3 regions of the Salmonella sp. HY31 genome follow, and region 2 is predicted to be linked to each of the others. Evidence: predicted binding sites of a transcription regulator. Region 2 holds the regulator's gene; each other region holds the start of a gene.
The links. The regulator PhoB, encoded in region 2, activates phosphate uptake and scavenging genes when phosphate is short. The targets are predictions, from matches to a motif close to CTGTCATAAAACTGNCNNAT.
Positions count from the first base shown of each region.

Region 1: uvrB (excinuclease ABC subunit UvrB) is a predicted target of PhoB. The motif match lies at 2,309-2,328, and genes of this name have one in related genera.
Region 3: rpoH (RNA polymerase sigma factor RpoH) is a predicted target of PhoB. The motif match lies at 2,392-2,411, and genes of this name have one in related genera.

Region 1 covers NZ_CP170479.1:3,191,888-3,196,082, reverse strand. The annotation lists gene bioF (8-amino-7-oxononanoate synthase) at 1-490, shown strand, start outside; gene bioC (malonyl-ACP O-methyltransferase BioC) at 474-1,229, shown strand; gene bioD (dethiobiotin synthase) at 1,222-1,908, shown strand; gene uvrB (excinuclease ABC subunit UvrB) at 2,558-4,195, shown strand, end outside.
Region 2 covers NZ_CP170479.1:3,561,560-3,565,754, reverse strand. The annotation lists gene sbcC (exonuclease subunit SbcC) at 1-31, opposite strand, end outside; gene sbcD (exonuclease subunit SbcD) at 28-1,230, opposite strand; gene phoB (phosphate response regulator transcription factor PhoB) at 1,445-2,134, shown strand; gene phoR (phosphate regulon sensor histidine kinase PhoR) at 2,204-3,499, shown strand; gene brnQ (branched-chain amino acid transporter carrier protein BrnQ) at 3,908-4,195, shown strand, end outside.
Region 3 covers NZ_CP170479.1:275,074-279,268, reverse strand. The annotation lists gene ACE15A_RS01280 (branched-chain amino acid ABC transporter substrate-binding protein) at 32-1,135, opposite strand; gene rpoH (RNA polymerase sigma factor RpoH) at 1,385-2,239, opposite strand; gene ftsX (permease-like cell division protein FtsX) at 2,485-3,540, opposite strand; gene ftsE (cell division ATP-binding protein FtsE) at 3,533-4,195, opposite strand, start outside.

The sequences.
Region 1 (4,195 bases), 370 kb from region 2:
GGGGGTGAAGCCTGAGTTGCTGGTGGTGACTTTCGGTAAAGGATTTGGCGTCAGCGGCGCCGCGGTGCTCTGTTCGGAAAGCGTCGCGGATTATCTGCTGCAATTCGCCCGTCATCTGGTTTACAGCACCAGTATGCCCCCCGCGCAGGCGCAGGCGTTAAGCGCCTCGCTGGCCGTGATCCGTAGCGATGAAGGTTGTGAACGGCGCGAAAAACTCGCCGCTCTGGTTCAGCGCTTTCGGGCGGGCGTTAACGCGTCCCGATTTACGCTACTGAATGCCCATAGTGCCATCCAGCCGTTAATGGTGGGCGATAACAGCCGCGCGCTGCGCCTGGCGGAGGCGCTGCGTCGACAAGGATGCTGGGCGACGGCGATTCGCCCGCCGACGGTGCCTGTCGGTACGGCGCGCCTGCGCTTAACGTTAACGCAGGCGCATGAAGCGTGCGATATTGATCGTCTGCTGGAGGTGCTGCATGGCGCAGGTGAATAAGCAGGCTATTGCGGCGGCGTTTGGCCGGGCCGCATCGCAATATGAACAGCACGCCTCTTTGCAGCAACACAGCGCGGATGCGCTGCTGACGCTGTTGGCAGGCCGTCACTTTGCCAGTGTATTGGACGCAGGCTGTGGCCCCGGACGTATGAGCCGTTACTGGCGTGAACGGGGGAGCGAAGTGACTGCCCTGGATCTTTCGCTGCCGATGCTGCAACAGGCGCGCGATCGTAAGGCGGCGCATCACTATTTGCTGGCGGATATCGAAGCGATTCCCCATGACGCCGGCATTTTTGACCTGGCCTGGAGCAACCTGGCGGTCCAGTGGTGCGGTGATTTACGCGACGCGTTGAGCGAGTTGTACCGGGTCGTACGGCCCGGCGGCGTGGTGGCATTTACCACGTTGTGCCAGGGATCGTTGCCGGAACTGCGTCAGGCATGGCAGGCCGTCGATAATCGCGCTCACGCGAATAGCTTTTTGCCGGAAGAGGCAATTGACCACGCGCTACGCGGCTGGCGGGCGTATCGTCATACTCAGGCGATGACATTGTGGTTTGAGGATGCCCTGAGCGCGATGCGCTCGCTCAAAGGAATTGGCGCCACTCATCTTCATGAAGGGCGGGAGTCTGATGTGTTAACCCGCGCCCGGCTTAGAAAAATTCAGTTGGCATGGCCGCAGCGGCAGGGGAAATATCCGCTGACGTACCATCTTTTTATGGGAGTGATTGAACGTGACTAAACGCTATTTCGTCACCGGTACTGATACCGAAGTCGGTAAAACGGTCGCCAGTTGCGCCTTATTGCAGGCCGCAACGCAGTTAGGTTATCAAACCGTAGGCTATAAGCCCGTCGCTTCCGGCAGCGAAATGACAACCGACGGGCTACGCAATAGCGATGCGTTGGCCTTGCAGCGTAACAGCAGCCTGCCGCAACCTTATTCTGCTATCAATCCTTATACTTTTGCCGAGCCTACCTCTCCCCACATCGTTAGCGCCGACGAAGGCCGGACGATAGAGGCGGCGGTGTTATCACGCGGATTGCGAACGCTGGAGGCGCAGGCAGATTGGGTGTTGACAGAAGGGGCAGGCGGCTGGTTTACGCCGCTCTCTGCCACACTGACGTTTGCCGACTGGGTACAGGCGGAGCGGTTGCCGGTGATTCTGGTCGTTGGCGTCAAGCTGGGCTGTATTAATCACGCCATGCTGACGGCGCTGGCGGTAAAACAGGCCGGGTTGCCGCTTGCCGGATGGATAGCCAACGACGTACAGCCGCCGGGCGCGCGTCATAGTGAATATCTCGCTACGCTTCGCCGCGTCATACCGGCCCCGCTATTAGGGGAAATTCCGTGGCTGGGCGTTTCCCCCTCTCAGGCTGCAACAGGACAGTATCTTGATCTTAGCCCCCTGGAGCGGTCATAACCTCGCTTAAAAACCGCCTTCTTGCAGGATCAGACGATCCTGCTGTTCTTTCGCCAGACCCTCCTGGCTTCATCCTGATAAAAATGTGCAAAATGTGAGCGTGTACGCATCAGTTTTTCCCGCTACGTTAGCCAATAATCAGCCAAAAATAGCGATAATTTTTTTTTATCGCCCGGCGAAAACGTCCGGCGCTGATTTTGCCAGGCGGCAGGGGATACGGGCTGGAAGCAGTTATCCACTATTCCTGTGGATAACCTTGTGTATTAGAGTTAGAAAACACAACGTAAGCGAGAGGCGACGCGGCCTGCGACTAAATTGGCGCGAAAGACGGCTTGAGAAAATATCCCTTTTTAGACAGCGAGTTATATAAAATCAATGGTTGTAAAGGAAGGGGGAGGCATTGACATAAAACTTTCATCATACGTCTTGACAAATGTTAAAAAAGACTCTGGTCTGGGGATAACCGCATGCTGCTGGAATTTTATTCCGCGACTGTCTACATTTTGCCTCGCGACGGCGTGGGTTATTTGCCGATAGCCACTATACATTAAAGTGTTACTGTTTTTTCATCCAGTATTTTTTATTGGCAATATTCACCGCCAGGAGTAAAATTATACACCTGCCCGCTCACACCTTCAGGTAGCCGCCCATGAGTAAACCGTTCAAACTGAATTCCGCTTTTAAACCTTCTGGCGATCAGCCGGACGCTATACGTCGCCTGGAAGAGGGACTGGAGGACGGGCTGGCGCATCAGACGCTATTGGGCGTAACCGGCTCCGGGAAGACATTCACCATTGCCAACGTCATTGCTGACTTGCAGCGGCCAACGATGGTGCTTGCGCCCAATAAAACCCTGGCGGCGCAGCTCTACGGCGAAATGAAAGAGTTTTTCCCGGAAAACGCGGTGGAGTATTTCGTCTCCTACTATGACTACTATCAGCCGGAAGCGTATGTGCCAAGTTCGGATACGTTTATCGAAAAAGACGCTTCGGTAAACGAACATATTGAGCAAATGCGGTTGTCGGCAACGAAAGCTCTGCTTGAGCGACGCGATGTCGTGGTGGTGGCTTCCGTGTCCGCTATTTACGGGCTGGGCGATCCGGATCTCTATCTGAAAATGATGCTGCATCTGACGGTCGGAATGCTGATTGACCAGCGTGCAATTTTGCGTCGGCTGGCGGAATTGCAATACACCCGTAACGATCAAGCTTTTCAGCGCGGCACCTTTCGCGTGCGCGGCGAAGTGATCGACATCTTCCCGGCTGAATCTGACGACATTGCGCTACGCGTTGAGCTGTTTGATGAAGAAGTGGAACGTCTGTCGCTGTTTGACCCGTTAACCGGGCAGGTAGAGTCAACGGTGCCACGTTATACCATCTATCCCAAAACGCACTACGTGACGCCGCGCGAGCGTATTCTGCAGGCGATGGAAGAGATAAAAGATGAGCTGGCGGACAGGCGTAAGGTCCTGTTGGCGAATAATAAGCTGCTTGAAGAGCAGCGATTAAGCCAGCGCACGCAGTTCGATTTAGAGATGATGAACGAGCTGGGCTACTGCTCAGGCATTGAAAACTATTCCCGCTTCCTGTCGGGTCGTGGGCCGGGCGAACCGCCGCCAACCTTGTTCGATTATCTGCCCGCCGATGGACTGCTGGTAGTGGATGAGTCCCACGTCACGATCCCGCAGATAGGCGGCATGTATCGCGGCGACCGGGCGCGCAAAGAGACGCTGGTCGAGTATGGCTTCCGTCTGCCTTCGGCGTTGGATAACCGTCCGCTGAAGTTTGAAGAGTTTGAAGCCTTGGTGCCGCAAACCATCTATGTTTCCGCCACGCCTGGCAACTATGAGCTGGAGAAATCTGGTGATGAGGTGGTGGATCAGGTCGTGCGACCGACCGGGCTGTTGGACCCGATCATTGAAGTGCGTCCGGTGGCAACCCAGGTGGACGATCTGCTTTCCGAAATCCGTCAACGTGCGGTCATTAATGAACGCGTCCTTGTCACTACGCTCACCAAACGGATGGCGGAAGATTTGACCGAATATCTGGAAGAGCACGGCGAGCGCGTGCGTTACCTGCACTCGGATATTGATACCGTGGAGCGCATGGAAATCATCCGCGATTTGCGTCTGGGCGAGTTTGACGTTCTGGTGGGGATTAACCTGCTGCGCGAAGGGCTGGATATGCCGGAAGTCTCGCTGGTGGCGATTCTGGACGCCGATAAAGAGGGCTTCCTGCGCTCCGAACGTTCCCTGATTCAGACCATAGGTCGCGCGGCGCGTAACGTT
Region 2 (4,195 bases):
GGTTTTTCAGACGCAAACTGAGAATTTTCATGCCTCATGCTCCTCATTCAACGCGTAGAGCGTGCTGGAAAAGAGCTGATTCAGGCGCTCGCGCTGCGGGGTATCTAACGCTTCCAGCGCCAGCCGCCGCGCAAAAACCTCCTCCACGCTAAGCTCGCTTAATGTTTCCCGCCGTTCGTTCGCCAGCGAGCGTTCACGCTGTTCGCGGCTACGACGCACCAGTAATACTTCTACCGGTAGCGACTCCGTTAATGTCTGTATTTTTCTTTGTATATCATGTAGATAATCATCGCTGGTGATTTCAATATCCAGCCAGACGGAGGGCGATTGCTCAATGCCGCGCCACTGCTCAAGCTGTTCGGTAATTGACGCCAGGTCGCCTTTTAAAACCGCCAATGGTTGGCTAACGGGGATGGCCAGACTTTCGGTACTTTGCCATTTCCCCTGGTCGAAGGTCACCAGATGCACGCATTTGCTTTTGCCGCACTCATCAAAGCTGAGGGCGATGGGGGAGCCGCAATAGCGGATATGCTCTGTGCCGCCGACACATTGCGCGCGGTGAATGTGTCCCAATGCGATATAATCCGCTGGTGGGAAATGCTCCGCCGGAAAGGCATCCAGCGTACCGATATAAATGTCGCGTACCGCATCGCTTTTGCTGGCGCCGACGGTGGTTAAATGCCCCGTCGCGATAACCGGCAACTTCCGTTCGCCGCGTAGCAGGCACGCTTCCTGGTACTGCTGTTGATAATAATCGGCAATCGCATGAAGGAGTTGCTGCTGTTTCTCGCTGCCGGACAACCCCGCCTGGCTGGTAATAATGTCGCGCGGGCGCAAAAAGGGAATGGGGCACAGTACGGCGCCGGGAGAACCATCGCGGCGATGAAGTAGTTGCGGCGCATAGCCCGCGCTGGCGATCACGGTTGTATTGAGAAACGCCAGAATTTCGCGTGACTCGTTAAGCGTGGCAACGGAATCATGATTACCGGCCAGCACCACTAAATGACAGCCTGTTTGCTGTAAATTAACGACAAAACGGTTATAAAGTTCTCGGGCATAGCTTGGCGGCGAACCGGTATCAAAAATATCGCCTGCGACAATAATGGCATCCACCTGATGGGACTGCGCGGTCTCCAGCAGCCAGTCCAGAAAAGCCTGATGCTCCGCGGCGCGGCTTTTACTGTAGAAATTTTGTCCCAGATGCCAGTCAGAGGTATGGAGGATGCGCATAATAGTTCCATGCAAAAAAAGCGTGAACGGGATTATACACGTCATCCCCTCCATTTTTGGGCGCAATTTACCGCCAGTAGACGGTAATGCAATGTTTCAACGGTGTCATAAATCATCAACATGCTGTCAATACCACCCCTTTTTTTCATAAATCTGTCATAAATCTGACGCATAATGGCGCGGCATTGATAACTAACGACTAACAGGGCAAATTATGGCGAGACGTATTCTGGTCGTAGAAGATGAGGCGCCGATCCGTGAAATGGTGTGCTTCGTGCTCGAACAAAATGGCTTTCAGCCCGTAGAAGCCGAAGATTATGACAGTGCGGTGAATAAACTTAATGAACCCTGGCCGGATCTCATCCTTCTTGACTGGATGTTGCCCGGCGGGTCTGGGTTACAGTTTATTAAACATCTCAAACGTGAAGCCATGACCCGGGATATTCCTGTGGTTATGCTGACGGCGAGAGGTGAGGAAGAAGATCGCGTGCGCGGGCTGGAAACCGGCGCCGACGATTACATTACCAAGCCGTTTTCCCCCAAGGAGTTGGTGGCGCGCATTAAGGCCGTTATGCGGCGTATCTCACCGATGGCGGTCGAAGAGGTGATCGAGATGCAGGGACTGAGCCTTGATCCTGGCTCTCATCGCGTGATGACCGGCGACAGCCCACTGGATATGGGGCCGACCGAATTTAAATTACTCCATTTCTTTATGACGCATCCGGAACGGGTTTATAGTCGCGAACAGCTACTCAACCATGTCTGGGGCACCAATGTGTACGTTGAAGACCGGACGGTCGACGTGCATATTCGCCGTTTGCGTAAGGCGCTGGAGCACAGCGGCCACGACCGGATGGTGCAAACGGTACGCGGGACAGGGTATCGTTTTTCGACCCGCTTTTAATGCCTTTTCCGCCAGTAGATCACAGGCTTCTGGCGGAGAAGGCTTTCCATTCTTGAGGGAGTATGACGCGTGCTGGAACGGCTGTCATGGAAAAGGCTGGTGCTGGAGTTGGTGCTCTGTTGCATCCCCGCGCTTATCCTTAGCGCTTTTTTTGGTTATCTGCCGTGGTTTTTACTGGCGGCGGTGACGGGACTGCTTGCCTGGCATTTCTGGAATTTATTGCGCCTCTCCTGGTGGCTGTGGGTCGACAGAAGTATGACGCCGCCGCCGGGACGGGGAAGTTGGGAGCCGCTGTTATACGGTTTACACCAGATGCAGTTGCGAAATAAGAAGCGCCGCCGCGAGCTGGGGAACCTGATTAAACGTTTTCGCAGCGGCGCGGAGTCGCTGCCTGATGCAGTGGTACTGACCACAGAAGAGGGCGGCATTTTTTGGTGTAACGGTTTGGCGCAACAGATACTGGGGCTACGCTGGCCGGATGACAGCGGGCAGAATATTCTCAATCTGCTGCGTTACCCGGAGTTTACCCAGTATTTAAAAACGCGTGATTTCACCCGTCCGCTTCATCTGGTGCTGAATACCGGGCGGCACCTGGAGATCCGTGTCATGCCTTATACCGATAAACAACTCCTGATGGTGGCGCGCGATGTGACGCAAATGCATCAGCTTGAAGGCGCCAGGCGTAACTTTTTCGCCAACGTTAGCCATGAGTTGCGTACGCCATTGACGGTATTGCAAGGCTATCTGGAAATGATGCAGGAACAGGCGCTGGAGGGGGCGACGCGAGAGAAAGCGCTGCATACGATGCGCGAGCAAACGTATCGTATGGAAGGGCTGGTAAAACAATTGCTTACGTTGTCTAAAATTGAGGCGGCCCCGGCGCTGTTATTAAATGAAAAAGTGGATGTACCGATGATGCTGCGGATCGTGGAGCGTGAAGCGCAGACGCTCAGCCAGCAGAAGCATACCTTTACGTTTGAGGTCGACGATAGTCTTAGCGTTTTGGGCAACGAAGAGCAGCTACGCAGCGCGATCTCAAACCTGGTGTATAACGCGGTAAACCATACGCCGGCGGGAACGCATATTACGGTGAGCTGGCGACATGTCGCGCATGGCGCTGAGTTTTGCATACAAGATAACGGTCCGGGGATTGCCGCTGAGCATATTCCTCGTCTGACCGAACGCTTCTACCGTGTCGATAAAGCGCGTTCGCGTCAAACGGGCGGCAGCGGCCTGGGGTTGGCGATTGTGAAACATGCGCTGAATCATCATGAAAGCCGCCTTGAAGTCGACAGTTTGCCTGGTAAAGGAACGCGATTTAGCTTTGTTCTGCCGGAACGTTTAATTGCCAAAAATAGCGTCTAATTACCTTTCGTAAGTATAACTTTCCATAAGCCAGCGGATGCTGGCTTATTTTCTTTGCAGTTAATGCGGGGGCGCTGAAACTTTCAACGTCTGGTGGTTTTTTGTTCGCATGATTAGCCATAACTTTTTCATGAGAATGGTGTTTTATTCTGGTTGTAAATTTCATATCGCTATATTCATCTGGTTTTTAGATCCCACCTTGCTTTAAAACGTTATAAGCGTTTAAATTGCGCTCCAGGTGCTGTCATTACGGCTGCATTTGCGCGGTAAATCGAAAAACAATTCTTCGCCGCATCGGTCCGGGAGTTTTTCCCGCTGAAATTGATAAAAAACGCCGCTTTATAATCCTCCGGGAAAGGCAAAAATTTTAATGTTTACAACATCACCATCCACAGGCAGTAAGACTTTATGACCCATCAGTTAAAATCGCGCGATATCATCGCCCTGGGCTTTATGACATTTGCGCTGTTCGTTGGCGCAGGCAATATTATTTTTCCTCCTATGGTCGGTTTGCAGGCGGGTGAACACGTCTGGACAGCCGCTATTGGCTTTCTGATTACCGCCGTGGGTCTACCGGTTCTTACCGTTGTGGCGCTGGCGAAAGTCGGCGGCGGCGTAGACAGCCTCAGTACGCCGATTGGTAAAGTGGCGGGCCTCCTGCTGGCGACCGTTTGTTATCTGGCCGTCGGGCCATTA
Region 3 (4,195 bases), 1.5 Mb from region 2:
GCGACTACTGAATGCGCCATCCGGCTAACGACTATTTGGCGTCGGTCGCCGTCCCGTTCGCATGCCAGGTAAATACGCCGAACTCAAAGCCTTTCAGATCGCCTTTCTCATCCCACGACAGCGGTCCCATTACGGTGTCGACCGTGGCGCCTTTCAGGTATTTGGCGATTTCCGCCGGATCGTCAGACTGATTCAAACCCGCCTGCAATGATTGCAACGCCGCATAGGTTGTCCAGACAAACGCGCCGCTAGGATCTTGTTTCTTCGCTTTGATGGCGTCCACAATCGGTTTGTTCGCCGGGACCTGATCGTAGTTCTTCGGTTTGGTGACCAGCATCCCTTCGGCAGACTCTCCGGCGATGTTAGACAGCGAGACATTCGCCACCCCCTCCGGCCCCATAAACTGGGTTTTCAGCCCTGCGGCGCGAGACTGGCGTAAAATCTGCCCCATTTCCGGGTGATAACCGCCGTAGTAGACAAAGTCGATATTTTCTTTTTTCAGACGCGCTACCAGAGTGGAGAAATCTTTTTCACCGGCGGTAATACCATCAAAGAACACGACGTTAGCGCCGCCTTTCTTCAGACCGTCCTGCACCGCGCGCGCCAGCCCTTCGCCGTACTGCTGCTTATCGTGGATAATCGTGATACGCTGCGGTTTTACCTTCTCCAGAATATACTTTGCCGCCGTTGGTCCCTGGTCAGAGTCCAGACCGGTCGTGCGCAGGATCAGGTTATAGCCGCGCGCGGTCAGCTCCGGCGCGGTCGCTGCCGGGGTTATCATCAGGATGCCTTCGTCTTCGTAGATATCAGACGCTGGCTGTGTGGAAGAGGAGCATAAGTGACCGATAACATACCTGATGCCGTCGTTCACCACTTTGTTAGCGACAGCTACTGCCTGCTTCGGGTCACAGGCGTCGTCATATTTCACCGCGACGAGCTTATCGCCTTTAATACCGCCTTTCGCATTGATATCGGCAATCGCCTGTTCCGCACCGGTAAATTCCTGGTCGCCATACTGCGCCACCGGACCGGACATCGCGCCGACAACCGCGACTTTAATGTCGTCTGCGAATGCCATATGGCTTAACGACAGGGCGATACATCCTGCCAATAACGTTTTACCCTTCATATTCATCCTGATAATCCCCATTCTTCTGGTTGTTACGTGTGTTGTGATGTTATTGTTCAGCACTTTATTTCGATTATTGGCCTACCGCTCGTGCTTTAGCAGCATACTCTGCTAAAACATACCCGATTTTGATAGTTTTTGAATAGTTAATTTGACAATTGAATAACAATTTAATGACAGGGTGAGCGAACTCAATGATAAAAACAAAAAAACCCCGGATTTACATCCAGGGTTTTACGGGTCGTGAAGGGGAAGTTACGCTTCGATCGCGGCGCGAAGCTTTTTCATGGCGTTCTTTTCAAGCTGGCGCACACGCTCAGCGGAGACGCCGTAACGATCGGCCAGCTCCTGCAACGTAGACTTATTGTCTTCGTCCAGCCAGCGAGCGCGGATAATATCCTGGCTACGCTCGTCGAGCCCCTGCATCGCATCGGTCAGTCGGTTGGCGGCCTGCTCTTCCCAGTTATCGTCTTCAATGCCGTCGGCAAAGTTAGACGATTTATCCTGCAGATACAGCACCGGCGCCATTGGCTGGCTGTCGGACTCATCGTCCGAAGACATGTCAAACGTCATGTCCTGCGCCGCCATACGCGACTCCATCTCACGCACGTCTTTACTGGAAACACCCAGTTCGCGCGCCACCATTTCAACCTCATCCTGATTAAACCAGCCCAGACGCTGCTTGGTTTTACGCAGATTAAAGAACAGCTTACGCTGCGCTTTCGTGGTTGCGACTTTAACGATACGCCAGTTACGCAGCACGTATTCGTGAATTTCTGCTTTAATCCAGTGTACGGCGAAGGAAACCAGGCGCACGCCTACTTCCGGGTTAAAACGACGTACGGCTTTCATCAGGCCGATGTTGCCTTCCTGGATCAAATCCGCCTGCGGCAGACCATAGCCCGCATAGTTACGAGCAATATGAACAACAAAGCGCAGGTGAGACAGGATCAGCGTTTTAGCTGCTTCCAGATCGCCCTGGTAATGCAGCCTTTCAGCCAATGCCCGCTCCTCGTCAGCCGATAACATCGGCCACGCGTTCGCCGCCCGGATATAAGATTCCAGGTTGCCAACAGGGGCTAAAGCTAAATTTTGCATTTCTTTGGTCATTCAAATCCTCTCAATCAGTATTGCCTGGCACCGTCAGCGAGCAACAACCGTGCCAAAGCCGATGAGCAACGAGAATATCACCCACTCTTTTATCAGACAGTGATTTTATCCACAAGTTCAATGTAACACTGTGCATAATTTGCACAAATCTTGTGACATAAAGATGACGCGCGGGGAAGAGACAACAGGGACTCTTTCCCTGCGAACGGAAGCCCATTGCAGGGAAAGATTATACCACGATTTTATCAATCGGGAGTAAAGTGACGTAAATGTTGCACCGTGGCCAACCAGGCGGCGATCCAGCCAATCATGGAACAGACCAGCAGCAGCAACAGGCACTCATCGAACGATAAGCCATTGAGATCAAACTTCGTGCCGAAGACCTGCGCCACTTCAGTCACCGCCGATGATAAACGCATCACCAAAATTTCAGACAATATCAGTGAAAGAAACGCGCCGGAAAAACCGAGCAACGCGCCGCCGTAGAGGAACGGACGCAGGATAAAGCCATCGGTCGCGCCAATCAGCTTTTGCACGTTAATGGTGTCGCGACGGGCAAAAATGCTCAGACGCACGCTGTTGCCGATAACGAGGAAGACCGCCGCGACCATCAGCACGCCGATCATCGCCGACACACGGCCCACCAGCCCGGTGAGCGCCGCCAGGCGCGCAAACCAGCTATCATCCATGCGGACTTCGTCAATGCCGTTAATCTGCGAGATACGGTCGCGCAGCGTATTAAGCGAGGCGGTACTTTGAAAGTCCAGCTTGGGGATCACCACCGCCACCGCCGGTAGCGGGTTCTCTTCCAGCATATCCAGCGCGCCGCCAAAACCCGACCAGTTGCGGAATTCTCCCAGCGCGTCCTCACGGGACAGGTAGTTGACCTTCTCAACGCCCTGCTCGGCCTGAAGCTGCCCAACGACCCGCGCCGCCGCATCATCATCCAGCGTTTTTTGCAGATAAACGGTGATCTGCGGCGACGGATAATACTGAGTCGCCGCCTGGTTGACGTTCTTATAGACCATGTAACAGACGCTGGGCAGCGTCAGGGAGATGGCGATCACCATCACCGTCAGAAACGTCGCCAGCGGTTTGCTTTTCAGATCCTGCAGCGCGCCGTGCCAGGCATAGCGCACCTGCTCATTAAAGACGTTCGTTTTACGTGAGTTCGGTTTCGGCGTCGGCTTCTGGCGTCCTGGCGCGTTGCGCCCGCCGCCTGTTCCGCCGCGAGACTTACGCAGTCGATCCAACCGTCCGCCGAACTGCCTGATTTGGTTAATCGCGTCGCGCCTATTCATTGGCCAGGCCTCCATGCAGATGTCCATCGCTCAGGACGAGCTGCCTATAGGAACGACGGGAGATAAGTCCAATATCGTGCGTCGCCATCAGTACCGTCACCCCTACGCGGTTAAACTCTTCAAACAGACGTAAAATCCCTTCCGACAACGCGTCGTCCAGGTTCCCGGTCGGTTCATCCGCCAGCAATACCGCTGGCTTATTGACCACCGCGCGGGCGATGCCCACGCGCTGTTGTTCGCCTCCGGAGAGTTGAATCGGGAAGTTTCTCGCTTTGTCCAGTAGTCCAACCTTATCCAGCGCCGCCGACACACGACGACGGATATCATCGCCGCTGGCACCGGCAATGATTAACGGTATCGCCACATTGTCATAGACCGTGCGATCCATCAGCAGATGGTGATCCTGGAAAATCATCCCAATCTGGCGGCGCAAAAACGGCACTTCGCGGTTTTTCAGGCGCGTAATATCATGCCCGCTGAAGAAGATTTTGCCGGCGCTGGGCCGCTCAATCCCACAGATTAGCTTCAGCAGGGTACTTTTCCCCGCGCCGGAGTGGCCGGTCAGAAACGCCATCTCGCCTGGCCGCATATGGAATGTCACTCCCTGCAGCGCTTGTCTCCCGCCGAGATAGGCCTTGCTGACATGTTCAAAGCG